2 regions of the Variovorax sp. GW460-12-1-14-LB1 genome follow, and region 1 is predicted to be linked to the other one. Evidence: riboswitches for the same ligand, from Rfam matches in the RefSeq annotation. Region 1 holds a riboswitch; the other holds the start of a gene.
The links. Region 1 has a riboswitch for glycine ahead of gcvT (glycine cleavage system aminomethyltransferase GcvT). Riboswitches for the same ligand answer to the same signal wherever they lie in the genome.

Region 1 (7,207 bases):
GGGAATCAGCGGCGTGGTGCTGGCGGCCAGCTCGTCGAAGCGCGGCATCGCGGTGCCGGCGGGCACGAACAGGGCCCACAGGGTTTCGATGTCGGCGCGCGTGGTGGTTTCGTCCAGCGAGATGCCCAGGTGCTGCTGCAGGCGCTGGCGCAGGTTGACGCCGCCGGCCTGCGCGCGCTCGATGATCGCGGCGGTGTCGTCGCCGGTGCGGATCGTGAGCGAATCGAAGGCGGTGGTGTTCACCGGCTCGCGGCCCATCTGCGACAGGCCCTTGGCGAGGATGGCGGTGAGCACGGCCACGCGCTGCGCGATGCGCGTGAGGCCGTCGGGGCCGTGGTACACGGCGTACATGCTGGCGACCACGGCCGGCAGCACCTGCGCGGTGCAGATGTTCGAGGTGGCCTTCTCGCGACGGATGTGCTGCTCGCGCGTCTGCAGCGCGAGGCGGTAGGCGGGCTGGCCGTGCGTGTCGACGCTCACGCCGACGAGGCGGCCGGGCAGCGAACGCTTGAACGAGTCGCGGCAGGCCAGGTAGGCGGCGTGCGGGCCGCCGTTGCACAGTGGCATGCCGAAGCGCTGCGTGGTGCCGCAGACGATGTCGGCATCGAACTCGCCGGGGGCGACCAGCAATGTGAGCGCCAGCAGGTCGGCCGCGACGATGAAGGCGGCGTCGCACTGGTGTGCGTGGCCCGCGAGCGGGCGCAGGTCGTGCACGTGGCCGGTGGTGGCCGGGTACTGCGCGAGCACGCCGAAGAACTCGCCGCTCACCATCAGGTGCGGCAGCGTTTCCGACACCGTGCTCACCTTGACCTCGATGCCCAGCGGCGCGGCGCGCGTCTTGATGACCTCGATGGTCTGCGGGTGGCAGTCGCCCGACACCAGGAACACGTTGCTCTTGCTCTTCACGCTGCGCTTGGCGAGCGTCATGGCTTCGGCCGCGGCCGTGGCCTCGTCGAGCATCGAGGCGTTGGCGATGGCCATGCCCGTGAGGTCGCACACCATCGTCTGGAAGTTGAGCAGGGCTTCCATGCGGCCCTGCGAGATCTCGGCCTGGTAGGGCGTGTAGGCGGTGTACCAGGCGGGGTTCTCCAGGATGTTGCGCAGGATCACGCCCGGCGTGTGCGTGCCGTAGTAGCCCTGGCCGATGAAGCTCTTGAACACCTTGTTCTTCGACGCCAGCGTCTTCAGCTCGGCCAGCGCGTCGGCCTCGGTGACCGGCGCGGGCAGGCGCATCGGCCGGGCGCGGCGGATGGCCGCGGGCACGATGCCGTCGATGAGCTCCGCGCGCGTTTCCGAGCCGATCACCGGCAGCATGCGCGCCTCGTCCGCCGCATCGATGCCGATGTGGCGGGCGAGGAATTCTTCGGCGTTCTCTAGTTCTTGCAAAGAGGGAAGGGCGGGAATCGGCATGGCGGTGAAGGCTCGGGGAGAAGGAACGAAGGTGCGAGGAAGCTGCTGTTCAGCGGATCAGGATTCGGCGGCGAACTTGTCGTAGCTGGCGGCGTCGAGCAGGGCGTCGAGCTGCGCGGGCTCGCTCAGCTTGACCTTGAAGAACCAGCCGGCGGCCAGCGGGTCGCTGTTGGCCAGCGACGGGTCGGCGCGCAGCGCTTCGTTCACTTCGGTGATCTCGCCCGACACGGGCATGAACACATCGGCGGCGGCCTTCACCGACTCGACCACACCGGCGACCTCGCCCTGCGCGAAGGTCTTGCCCACTTCAGGCAGGTCGACGAACACCACATCGCCCAGCGCGTCCTGCGCATGCACGGTGATGCCGACGGTGGCGGCGCCGCCTTCGGCCGCCACCCATTCGTGGTCCTTGGTGTATTTGATGCTCATGAAAAAACTCCTCGTGGAAAAAATGGAATCGGGATGCAGAGCCTAGCCGGGTCTGCGGGGTTCAGTGTCGGTCAGCCGCGGTAGTAGCGCGTCGGCACGAAAGGCATCGTCGACACCTCCATCGGCACCGGCTTGCCGCGCACGATGGCCTGCACGCGCGTGCCGGGCTCGGCGAAGGCGGCGGCCACGTAGCCCATGGCCACGCAGCGGTCGGCCGTGGGGCCGAGCAGGCCGCTGGTGACGGTGCCGATGTCGTGGCCTTCGAGCGACTGCAGCAGCGTGCCGTCGCGCACCGGAATGCGTTCGAGCGCCACGAGGCCGACGCGTTTGCGCGTGAGCGTCTTGTGGTCGGTGTGGCCGGCCGCGCCCGAGGCGACGGCGGCCAGCTGGGCCAGCACCTTGGCCGCGCCCGGGAAGCCGCCTTCGCGCGCACCGCCCGCGCGGCGCACCTTCTGGATGGCCCAGTTGAGCGAGGCTTCGACCGGGGTGGTGGTGGTGTCGATGTCGTTGCCGTACAGGCACAGGCCGGCTTCGAGCCGCAGCGAGTTGCGCGCGCCCAGGCCGACGGGCTTCACCTCGGGCTGTGCGAGCAGCAGGCGGGCGAGGGCGTCGGCGTCTTTTGCGGCCACCGAGATCTCGAAGCCGTCTTCGCCGGTGTAGCCGCTGCGGGTGACGAAGGCGGCGATGCCGCCGATCTGCACCGCGCCGCCGGTCATGAACACGAAGCGCTCGATGCCGGGCGACAGGCGCGCCAGCGTGGCCGCAGCCTGCGGACCTTGCAGTGCCAGCAGGGCGTGGTCGGGCAGGGGCTGCACCTGGCAGCGCGCGCCGATCTTGTCCTGGATGTGGGCGATGTCGGCCACTTTGCAGGCGCCGTTCACGATCACGAAGAGCGAGCCATTGCCTTCGTTGAAGAACATCAGGTCGTCGAGGATGCCGCCCTCGTCGTTCAGCAGCAGGCCGTAGCGCTGCTTGCCGGCGGGCAGATCGACCACATCGACGGGCATCAGGGTTTCGAAGGCGGCGGCGGCATCGGGGCCGACCAGGCGCAGCTGGCCCATGTGCGAGATGTCGAACAGGCCGGCCGCATCGCGCGTGTGCTTGTGCTCGGCCATGAGGCCGGCGGGGTACTGGACCGGCATCGAATAGCCGGCGAAGGGCACCATGCGGGCGCCCAACTCGACGTGGAGGTCGTACAGCGGGGTCTTGAGAAGTTGAGTATCCGAAGAAGCGGAAGCGGAGGAAGCGGCCACGGGGCACTCCAAAGGGGCAGTCGAAATCCATGGCTGCAACGCCACGGGCCACCCCTGCTGTCCGCTTTACCTGAGAGATTCGCCCCACGATCGGGGTTTGCTCCTTCGGTGGGCCGCATGCAATGCCACGGCCTCTCTCCAGCAAGGAAACGCCGGTGGTTGCCGGCGTCTTGTCAGTCCTTTTGCCTGAGCGTTCGGGGAACCCCTGCGCCTTCGGCGGCCCCGTCGCGCGGGGCTCTCTCCTGACCCGGCGAGTGTAGTGGATCGCGGGGCCGGGGCTGGCAGCTCAGTGCACGGTTTCCGCCGGCGGCAGCAGCTTGTCGATGCGCTCGCGCAGCGAGTCGGCGCGCTCGGGGCCGGCGGCCTTCTCGATCTCGGAGAGCATCAGTGCGGCGATGGTCAGCATGGCCTCGCGGTCACGGGCCTCGCGCAGGGCGTCGCGCATCTGGTTGGCGAAGCGCGGGTCGCGGCGCACGAACATGCGCTCGCAGATGTCGAACAGGAACATGCGCGTGGTGGCCAGCGAGCGCTTGCCGTCGAAGCTGTCGGCCGAGGTGGCGACCTGGATCGGCTCGGCGGCGGGGACGGGCGTGGGGGCCGGTGCAGGAGGCGGCGCGACCGGGCGCGCGACCTGCAGGTAGCCGCGCTGCATCAGCCCCTGGATCGCCTGCTCGGCCTCGACGCGGCTGGGGAACAGCGGGCTGAAGTCGGTCAGCGAGCGCCGGCCGTCGGCCATGAGCAGCAGGGCGCGTTCACGCTGGCTGAGCGTGCGCTGCCCGGCCTGGAGTTCGTCGCGTGCCTTCTCGGTCTTGGTGGGGAACATGGCGGCCACAGCTTTCGGAGGTCGAAGGCTGCAGCATCGTTGCAAGTGGTGACATCTTCGTGAACCATTTGCCTTACAGGGACAAGGCGGTGCGCGTCAGTTGCCCGCGCTCTCCTTGCGGATCAGCCAGCGCGGGCCCACGCGCTGCAGCTCGAGCGTCTTGCGGTCGGTCTCGGTGAGCGCGTCGGCGCTGTAGACCTGCCGGAACTGCGCGCTGGCCGAGGTGCCCTGGACGCTGATCACCAGCCCCTCGATGCCCACGCTGATGCGCGACTTGCCCGTGATGCGGGCGCGCCGGTCGGCCTCCCAGCGCTCGCGGGTCTGGCCGCGCGCGGGGGTGAAGTCGCTCGCGTAGGCGGCGAGGTAGCGCTCGACGTCGCGCGCGGACCAGGCGGCGGCCCAGGCGCGCACGGCGGTTTCCACTTCGGCGAGGTGGGTGACGGGATTGGCGGGGGCGGCTGCTGGCGCAACGGCTGCAACGGGCGCGGCGGCCGGCGTGGCCGCGATACCGGCGGTGGCCAGCAAGCCGGCAGCGACAAGGCTGCTGCCCTGGGCGACGATTCGGTGCATGGCGTCCTTCTCTTTCCTTCTTCTTGTCTGTCAGGCTCGACGTCGAAGCTTGCGTCGATTCTGGCAGTGAAAGAGGGCGCGTGCGGCGTCGAATCGACTGCGGAAATCGGTGGTTCTGCGGTTCAGGGCGCGTGCACAGGACACCGGGTACTTCCCTTCGCGAATGTCCCCCGCCTTCGGCTCCTCCTTGATTTCGCTGCGGGAAGCACCCAGTGCCCTGTGCACCGGGTGCGCGGGGCAGAGCTCAGGCCGCCGCAGCCTCGCCCGCCATCACCTGCACCGTGCGGTTGCGCAGCCGCAAGGCCAGCACGGTCGCCACGCACAGCACGCACAACACCACCGTGAGCGTCACGCCGAGCCCGCGCGCATCCGACAGCAGGCCGAACAGCGGAGACACCAGCCCGCCGACCGAGAGCGCGAGACCGAGCGTGATGCCGCTGGCGGTGGCCGGGTTGCGCGGCAGGTAGTCCTGCGCGAGCGTCACCTGCGCGGCGAAGGGAAGGAACATGCTCATGCCGAGCCATGCGGTGCAGGCCAGCGCCGCGCCGGGCGTGGAGGAGAGCACGAGGCCCGCCATGGCCGGCAGCGCGAGCAGGTAGCCGCAGCGGATCGTGCCCATGCGCCCGATGCGGTCGCCGAGCCAGCCGCCGGCCAGCGTGCCCACGGCCCCTGCGGCAGTGAAGGCGGTGAGCGCCGCGGCGCCCTGGAAGGTGCTGCCGTGCAGGTCGCGCGTGATGCGCAGCGAAAGCATCGACAGCACCGTGACGTAGGGGATCGACCAGCCCACGATGGTCGCCACCAGCAGGCTGAAGGCGCGCCAGTCGTTGTGCGGTTTGAGCACCTGGGCGCGGGCCTGCGCGGCGCGCGCCGCCGTGGCTGCGTGCTGGGCGGCCGCGCTGCGCCGCGCGTTGGCCGCGACCCACACCACGCCCATCGCCACCGCGGGAATGCCCAGCAGGTAGCTGCGCGACAGGCTGCCGCCGCCGACCACCGTGGCCGCCAGCACGGGCGCGAACGAGGCGCCGATGGTGCCGCCCACCGAGAACACGCTCATCGCCTTCTGCGAGGCGCCGCCGGCCGCACGCGCGGCCACGGTGGCGGGCGGGTGGTAGGCCGCGATGCCCAGCCCGCACAGCGCGACCGCGATCCAGGTCAGCAGGTAGCTCTGGCTCAGGCCCGCCAGCACCACGCCCAGCGCGGCCACCAGGAAGCCCACGGGCACCAGCCAGGCGCGCGGGTGGCGGTCGGCGTACAGGCCGAACAGCGGCTGCACCACGCTCGACAGCCCGGTGGCCGCCAGCATCAGGCCGCTCACGGCCGTGTAGCTGTAGCCGCGCTCCAGCACCATGAAGGGCAGCAGCGCGGGCACGAGGCCCTGGTAGAGGTCGTTGACGGCATGGGTGCCGGTGAGCAGCCCGAGTCGGCGCGTGTTCATGCGATGGCTTCTTTCCTGGATGTCCGGTTGGAGAAAAAGAGGGAGAAAAGCCATCGTAGGAAGACATGGGAAGATGTTCTCGCTACGAATGTGCAAACATCGTCGTGAAATGGACAAACTGAATCTGCGCCCCGACGAGGGCGAATCGACCCCGCGCGCCGTCGCCGTGCTGGCCACCGATCCGGCGGGCGACGCCTTCATTCCGCCGCATGCGCACCGGCGCGGGCAGCTCATCCACGCGATCTCGGGCGTGATGATGGTCGGCGCGGCGGCCGGCAGCTGGGTGGTGCCGCCGGGGCGCGGCGTCTGGGTGCCGCCGGGCATGACGCACCAGATCCGCATGGCAGGCGAGGTGAAGATGCGCACCGTCTTCGTCGAGCCTGGCACGCGCGCCGACCTGGGCGCCGAGTGCCGCGTGATCCATGTGGGCGCGTTGCTGCGCGAGCTGATCGTGGCGGCCGTGTCGCTGCCGCTGGACTACCCGCCGGGCGGGCGCGACGAGCGCGTGATGGAACTGATCCTCGACGAGATCGAGGCCGCGCCCGCGCTGTCGCTGCATGTGCCGATGCCGCGCCATGCGCGCCTGGCCGCGCTGTGCGAGGCGCTGATCCGCGACCCCGCGCAGCCCGCCACGCTCGACGGCTGGGCCGCGCGGCTGCACATGAACGCGCGCACGCTGGCCCGGTTGTTCGAACGCGAAACTGGCATGACCTTCGGCGCGTGGTGCCGACAGGCGCGGCTGCTGCTGAGCCTGCCGCGGCTGGCCGCGGGCGCGTCGATCCTGGAGGTGGCGCTGGCGCACGGCTACGAGAGCCCGAGCGCCTTCACCGCGATGTTTCGCCGCACGCTCGGCGTGCCGCCGAGCCAGTACCTGCACCCGCCGGCCTGAGGCGGGTGCAGGCGTGTGCCTGCGCCGCTACTTGAACCCGAGCGCGCGCGGCAGCCAGGTGCTGAGCATCGGCACGAAGGTCAGCAGCATCAGCACCGCGCCGTGCGCCCACAGGAAGGGCACCAGCTCCTTCACCAGCGCCGACATCGGCACCTTCGACACGTTGCAGGTCACGAACAGCAGCCCGCCCACCGGCGGCGTGATCATGCCCAGCGTGAGGTTGAAGATCACGATCATCGCGAAGTGCACCGGGTCGACGCCCAGCTTGATCGCCACCGGCGCAAGGATCGGCGCCAGCACCATCACGCCCGGCAGCGGCTCGATGAAGATGCCGAACAAGAGCAGGAACACGTTGACGATGATCAGGAACATCCACGGCGAGAGGTTCATGCTGATGA
Region 2 (7,207 bases), on a different contig from region 1:
GCCGGACTTTCATCCGGGCTCGGTCGCGCCGGTGGGCAGCGTCGTCGCCACCGATGGCGACTTCGTGATCCCCGCCGCGGTCGGCACGGACATCAATTGCGGCATGCGCCTGCTGACCACCGGCCTCACGCTGGACCAGGTGGCGCCGCACAAGACGCAGCTGCTCGCGCGGCTCACGCGCAGCCTGCTCGACAACGGGCGCGACGTGCCGGTGCACACGGCGGCGTTTCGCGCGCTGTTCGACGAAGGGCCGGCCGCGTTCCTGGACGCCGTGCGCAACGAGGGGCTCTGGGCGACCTGCGACCGCGACCGGCTGCAGGCCGAGATCGGCGCGTGCATCGGCCTGGCGAGCTTCGGCGGGCAGTCGCGGCACGCACCGTCGGCCTACACCGGCGCGCGCCACGAGGTGTTCCGCGATCCGTGCCTGGGCACGCCCGGCAGCGGCAACCACTTCGTCGAGTTGCAGGTGGTCGACCAGGTGATGGACCGGCACGCGGCGTACCGCGCGGGGCTCAAGGCCGGCGAGGTCGTGGTGATGATCCACAGTGGCTCGCGCGACATCGGGTTCCATGTCGGCGGCCGCTGGATGGACCGCGCGCGGGCCGAGTGGCCGCAGGGCCTGCGCCATCCGAAGAGCGGGCTGTACGGGCTGGCCGGGCCGCTGGCGCAGGAGTACCTGGAAGCCATGGGCGTGGCCGCGCGCTATGCGTGGGCCAATCGCGTCGTGCTGGCCGAGCTGGTGCGCAAGGACTTCGCCGAGCTGCTGGGTGCCACGGCGTCGACGCTCGTGGTCGACGTGCCGCACAACGTGGTGCTGCGCGAGCACGGCATGAACATCCACCGCAAGGGCGCGACGCCGGCGCACGCGGGCGATCTGGCGCTGATCCCCGGGTCGATGGGCGATCACTCGTACCTCGCGACCGGGCTGGGGCATGAAGACTGGCTGTGGTCGTGCAGCCATGGTGCCGGCCGGCGCATGCGTCGGCAGGAGGTGCGCGCGATGCGGCCTGCACCCGGCGGCGCGGAAGCCAGCTGGCAGTGCGTGACCTTGCGCGAGGAGCGCCGCATCGAAGAGGCGCCGCAGGCCTACAAGCCGATCGGCGCGGTGATCGAGGCGCAGGAAAGCGCGGGGCTCATCCGCTGCGCCGTGCGGCTCAAGCCCTGGGTCACGTTCAAGGCGTGACCCGAGGGCGCGTGTCGTGTCAGCCCAGTGCGGGCTGCACGGCGCGTGGCGCGGGCGCCGGCATGCCGGCGAACGCGAAGTCGACCTCGGGCGCCAGCCCGCTCACGATGCGCGCGATCGACTTGCCCGAGCCGCAGGCGTGCGTCCAGCCGAGCGTGCCGTGGCCGGTGTTGAGGAACAGGTTCGGCAACTTGGTCTTGCCGATCAACGGCACGTTGCTCGGCGTGGCCGGGCGCAGGCCGGTCCAGAACTGCGCGCGCTCGGTGTCGCCGGCGCCGGGGAAGAGTTCTTCGACGCGCCGCACGATGGCTTCGCAGCGCACGCGGTTCAGGTCGCGGTCGTAGCCGTTGAGCTCGGCCGTGCCGGCGATGCGCAGGCGGTCGCCCGACTCGGAGGTGTAGCGCGAGAACACCAGCTTGTATTCGTCGTCGGTCAGCGAGACCTGATGCGCCTTCGATGCGTCCTTGACGGGGAGCGTCACCGAGTAGCCCTTGGCGGGGTAGATCGGCAGGCGGATGCCCAGCGGCGCGGCGTACAACGGACTCAGCGAACCCATCGCGAGCACGAAGGCATCGCCGCGGATGCGCTGGAAGCGGCCTTCGTTGTCGGTCGCCTCGACGTGGTCGATGCTGCCGCCGGCTTCGCGCAGCGCGGTCACCGTGTGGCTCATGAGGAACTTCACGCCGGCCGCCTCGGCCAGCTTCACGAGCTCGCGCGCGAAGCGGTTGGCGTCGCCCGATTCGTCTTCGGCGGTGTAGGTGGCGCCAGCGAGTTGGGGGCGGATGTGGGCGAGGGCGGGTTCGATCCTGATGGCCTCGTCGGCCGAGATGACCAGCCGCTCGCAGCCCAGGGCACGCATCTGCTCGGCGGGCGCGAGGGCGCCGTCGAATTCTTTTTGCGTTGTGTAGAAGTGCAGGATGCCTTGCGTGCGCTGGTCATAGTTCAGGCCGGTGTCTCGACGCAATTGCTGCAACATTTCCCGGCTGTATGTACCGAGACGAACGATCTGTTCGATGTTGTGGCGGGTGCGGGCGGGGGTGCATTCGCGCAAAAACTGCAGGCCCCAGAGCCACTGGCGCATGTCGGCGCGGATGCGGAACAGCAGCGGCGCATCTTCCTTGCCGAGCCATTGCAGCACCTTCAGCGGCGCGCTCGGATTGGCCCACGGCTCGGCATGGCTGACCGAGATCTGGCCGCCGTTGGCGAAGCTGGTTTCGGCGGCCGGGGTGGCCTGCCGGTCGATCACGGTCACCTCGTGGCCGAGTTGCTGGAGGTAATAGGCCGAAGTCACGCCGAGCAGGCCGGCGCCAAGAACGATCACACGCATTGCAAGTACCTTTGAGTTTGCAGCGCTTGAACGGCGGGCGTGGAGTGCTATTGAAAAAATAGCAAGCAACCGGACGACCGATGTCCAAGTTGCCGCTCCCCCTGTCCTCGGTACCTGAGAGATTCACCCTGCTGCACCCGCAGCGGGTTTGCTCCTTCGGTGCGCCACATGGCGTGGCGGCTCTCCAGACGGCTGTATCGATGAGTGCAGTACTGACCCCTTGCCGAAGTTCCTGGGCGTTGCCTGGAATTTCGTCGGGCCGACCTGAGCGTTTATGGGAGTTTGCGCCTTCGGTAGGGCCTCCGTGGAGGCCCGCTCTCCTGCAATTGTTGGCGATTGTAGGCGGGCCCCGCAAGCCGGCCAAGCCCTGTACATCGGCACTTCACACCGATGGGATAATTGAATGTTGATTTTTGGTAAAGCAAACTTTTTTCTACATGCAGGGGACTCCATGATCCTGGTTACCGGCGGCGCAGGCTTCATTGGCGCCAATTTCGTGCTCGACTGGATCGCGCAGGGCAACGAGCCCGTCGTGAACCTCGACAAGCTGACCTACGCGGGCAACCTGGAGACCCTGGCGTCGCTCAAGGGCAACGCGAACCATGTCTTCGTGCAGGGCGACATCGGCGACAGCGCGCTGCTCGATCGCCTGCTGGCCGAGCACAAACCCCGTGCCGTCGTGAACTTTGCCGCGGAATCGCACGTGGATCGTTCGATCCACGGTCCGGAAGACTTCGTGCAGACCAACGTGCTCGGCACCTTCCGCCTGCTCGAATCGGTGCGCGGCTACTGGAACGCCCTGCCGGCCGACCAGAAGGCGGCCTTCCGCTTCCTGCATGTGTCGACCGACGAGGTCTACGGCTCGCTCTCCAAGACCGACCCGGCCTTCACCGAAGAGAACAAGTACGAGCCCAACAGCCCGTACTCGGCCAGCAAGGCCGCGAGCGACCACCTCGTGCGCGCCTGGCACCACACCTACGGCCTGCCGGTGGTCACCACCAACTGCTCGAACAACTACGGCCCGTTCCACTTCCCCGAGAAGCTGATCCCGCTGATGATCGTCAACGCACTGGCCGGCAAGAACCTGCCCGTGTACGGCGACGGCATGCAGGTGCGCGACTGGCTCTACGTGAAGGACCACTGCAGCGCCATCCGCCGCGTGCTCGAGGCCGGCAAGCTCGGCGAGACCTACAACGTCGGCGGCTGGAACGAGAAGCCCAACATCGAGATCGTCAACACCGTGTGCGCGCTGCTCGACGAACTGAGCCCCCGCGCCGACGGCAAGCCGTACAAGGAACAGATCACCTACGTCACGGACCGCCCGGGCCACGACCGCCGCTACGCCATCGATGCACGCAAGCTCGAGCGCGAACTCGGCTGGAAGCCCGCCGAGACCTTCGATACCGGCATCCGCAAGACCGTCCAGTGGTACCTCGCCAACGGCGAGTGGGTGCGCAACGTGCAAAGTGGCGCCTACCGCGAATGGGTCGAGAAGCAGTACGACGCCGCACCTGCAAAGGCTTCCGCATGAAGTTGCTGCTGCTCGGCAAGGGTGGACAGGTCGGCTGGGAGTTGCAGCGCAGCCTCGCGCCGCTCGGCGAACTGGTCGCCCTGGACTTCGACAGCACCGACTTCCACGCCGACTTCAGCCGTCCCGAGCAGCTGGCTGCAACCGTGCTGGCTGTGCGCCCCGACGTCATCGTCAATGCCGCCGCGCACACCGCCGTCGACAAGGCCGAGAGCGAGCCCGACTTCGCGCGCAAGCTCAACGCCACCTCGCCCGGCGTGGTGGCGGAGGCCGCGCAGCAGATTGGTGCGCTGATGGTGCATTACTCCACCGACTATGTCTTCGACGGCAGCGGCACCCGACCCTGGAAAGAAGACGACGCGACCGGCCCGCTCAGCGTGTACGGCCAGACCAAGCTCGAAGGCGAGCAGTTGGTGGCGCAGCATTGCGCGAAGCACCTGATCTTTCGCACCAGCTGGGTGTACGCCGCACGCGGCGGCAACTTCGCCAAGACCATGCTGCGGCTGGCCAAGGAGCGCGACAAGCTCACGGTCATCGACGACCAGTTCGGCGCCCCGACCGGTGCCGAGCTGCTGGCCGACATCACCGCGCACGCCATCCGCGCCACCTTGCAAGACCCGACCAAGGCCGGCCTGTACCACGCCATCGCCGGCGGCGAGACCACGTGGCACGGCTACGCGCGCTTCGTGCTCGAGATGGCGCAGCAGGCCGGCGTCGAACTCAAGGCCGGCCCGCAGGCCGTGGAGGCCGTGCCCACCAGCGCCTTTCCGACGCCCGCGAAGCGCCCGCACAACTCGCGGCTCGACACCACCAAGCTGCAGACCACCTTCGGCCTGCGACTGCCGCCCTGGCAGGAAGGCGTGGCACGCATGCTGCGCGAGACGCTCTGACCGACTGATTTTTCCTGCCCCTCACAGAAGAAGACTCCCATGACGCAACGCAAAGGCATCATCCTTGCCGGTGGCTCCGGCACCCGCCTGCACCCGGCCACGCTCGCCATGAGCAAGCAACTGCTGCCGGTGTACGACAAGCCCATGATCTATTACCCGCTGAGCACCCTGATGCTCGGCGGCATGCGCGACATCCTGATCATCAGCACGCCGCAGGACACGCCGCGCTTCCAGCAGCTGCTGGGCGACGGCAGCCAGTGGGGCATCAACCTGCAGTACGCGGTGCAGCCGAGTCCCGATGGCCTGGCGCAGGCGTTCATCATCGGCGACAAGTTCGTGGGGAACTCGCCGAGCGCACTGGTGTTGGGGGACAACATCTTCTATGGGCATGACTTTGCCCATCTGCTGGGCGGCGCCGACGCGCAGGACGCGGGAGCCACTGTGTTCGCGTACCACGTGCATGACCCGGAGCGGTATGGCGTGGTCGCATTCGATGCACAAGGCAAGGCCAGCAGCATCGAGGAAAAGCCGCTCAAGCCCAAGAGCAACTATGCCGTGACGGGCCTGTACTTCTACGACAACCAGGTCATCGACATCGCCAAGGCCGTGAAGCCGAGTGCGCGAGGCGAGCTCGAGATCACGGCCGTCAATCAGGCGTACCTCGACCTTGGCCGGCTCAACGTGCAGATCATGCAGCGCGGCTATGCCTGGCTCGATACCGGTACGCATGAAAGTCTGCTGGAAGCCGGGCAGTTCATCGCGACGCTGGAGCATCGGCAGGGGCTCAAGATCGCGTGCCCCGAAGAGATCGCGTGGCGCCATGGGTTCATCGACAACGAACAACTGGCCAAGCTTGCAGCACCGTTGCAGAAGAATGGCTACGGCAAGTACCTCAGCCATTTGCTGGCCGAAGGTGTGCGCTCATGAAGGTCACGCAGACGGCCATCGCCGACGTGTTGCTGATCGAACCCAAGGTGTTCGGCGACGCACGCGGGTTTTTCTTCGAGAGCTTCAATCAGAAGGCTTTCGACGAAGCCGTCGGCCAGCGCGTCGACTTCGTTCAGGACAACCACTCGCGCTCCACCAAGGGGGTCTTGCGAGGCCTCCATTACCAGGTGCAGCAACCACAGGGAAAACTGGTGCGCGTGGTTCGAGGGGCGGTGTTCGACGTGGCGGTGGACATCCGCCGGTCGTCGCCGACCTTCGGGCAATGGGTGGGCAGTGAACTGTCGGAGGACAACCATCGGCAGTTGTGGGTTCCGCCGGGTCTCGCGCACGGCTTCCTGGTGCTCAGCGAGTCGGCTGATTTTCTGTACAAGACGACGGACTACTACGCACCGGCGCACGAGCGCTGCATTGCGTGGAACGACCCCACGTTGGCGATCGAGTGGCCTGACACGGGCATCGCGCCGAAGCTGTCCGCCAAGGACGCGGCAGCGCCGACCTTCCTGAGCGCCGAAATTCCCGGCTGAACACAGGTCGACCAGCAGCCGGTTTGCGGCGTTTTCTTCAGAGCCCTTCCCACGCGGGCCATCTCAAAAATATTCCAATTCCAGATGAGACAACTTGCTGACTTCAACGGGCTGGTCGCGTACGGGTGCCTGTGCAAGGGGATCGCCATCGGTCGTCCGGACGACATCAGGGCCGCGCAGCCGTGAAAAGTTCGCCTGCCATCAAGGAAAAGAAAGAGAGCTTGCTGGACGCCGCAAAAGGGGCGCTTCGCAAGCGGCTGCCGCGCAAGACGCCGCAGCTGGTGGAGCTTTTCGACGCAGCCTGGTACCTCAAGGGGCTGCCGGACCGTGCACTGATCGCCAACCCGTGGGAGCACTATCTGGGAGGGGGATTCCTGAGGGGAAATCCCAATCCCATGTTCGATACCACCTGGTACCTCGATCGCCATCCCGAATTGCGTGCGGCGGAAAAGAACCCGCTGGCCCACTATCTCGAAATTGGAGAGCGTGCAGGGGACGCGCCCAGCGTGAGGTTCGATCCGCAGTGGTATCTGGATGAATACCCCGATGTCGCCGCCACGCAATTGAGCCCGTTGCTGCACTATTTGAAATTCGGTGCGGCCGAGGGGCGTTTGCCGGCACGGCTGGCGCATTTTGATTCTGTTCCCGCCTTGTCCGAATTCATGGGAGCGTTGACACCTTCCTATGCAGCTCGGCCTTGCTCCATCGATCTGCCGGTTGGCTCGGTGTTTTCAGTGGCGTCTCAGGCTGGCGGTGCGGGACGGGTTCTTCATCGCGTTGCGCCCGGGTTTTGCGAGGGCCTCGATG

Region 2: it holds a riboswitch for glycine, as region 1 does, so the genes downstream of both, AC07Y4_RS09850 (D-amino acid dehydrogenase) here and gcvT (glycine cleavage system aminomethyltransferase GcvT) in region 1, are expected to answer to the same signal.

The regions. Positions count from the first base shown of each region.
Region 1 is NZ_JBWKYF010000024.1:56,105-63,311, forward strand. Features, by position in the region: gene gcvP (aminomethyl-transferring glycine dehydrogenase) at 1-1,410, opposite strand, end outside; gene gcvH (glycine cleavage system protein GcvH) at 1,468-1,839, opposite strand; gene gcvT (glycine cleavage system aminomethyltransferase GcvT) at 1,911-3,092, opposite strand; glycine riboswitch at 3,140-3,244, opposite strand; glycine riboswitch at 3,257-3,347, opposite strand; gene AC07Y4_RS14695 (hypothetical protein) at 3,379-3,915, opposite strand; gene AC07Y4_RS14700 (L,D-transpeptidase Cds6 family protein) at 4,012-4,485, opposite strand; gene AC07Y4_RS14705 (MFS transporter) at 4,730-5,920, opposite strand; gene AC07Y4_RS14710 (AraC family transcriptional regulator) at 6,030-6,809, shown strand; gene AC07Y4_RS14715 (TRAP transporter large permease) at 6,837-7,207, opposite strand, start outside.
Region 2 is NZ_JBWKYF010000014.1:29,412-36,618, forward strand. Features, by position in the region: gene AC07Y4_RS09845 (RtcB family protein) at 1-1,183, shown strand, start outside; gene AC07Y4_RS09850 (D-amino acid dehydrogenase) at 1,203-2,510, opposite strand; glycine riboswitch at 2,602-2,708, opposite strand; glycine riboswitch at 2,753-2,843, opposite strand; gene rfbB (dTDP-glucose 4,6-dehydratase) at 2,962-4,041, shown strand; gene rfbD (dTDP-4-dehydrorhamnose reductase) at 4,038-4,928, shown strand; gene rfbA (glucose-1-phosphate thymidylyltransferase RfbA) at 4,968-5,855, shown strand; gene rfbC (dTDP-4-dehydrorhamnose 3,5-epimerase) at 5,852-6,400, shown strand; gene AC07Y4_RS09875 (glycosyltransferase family 61 protein) at 6,583-7,207, shown strand, end outside.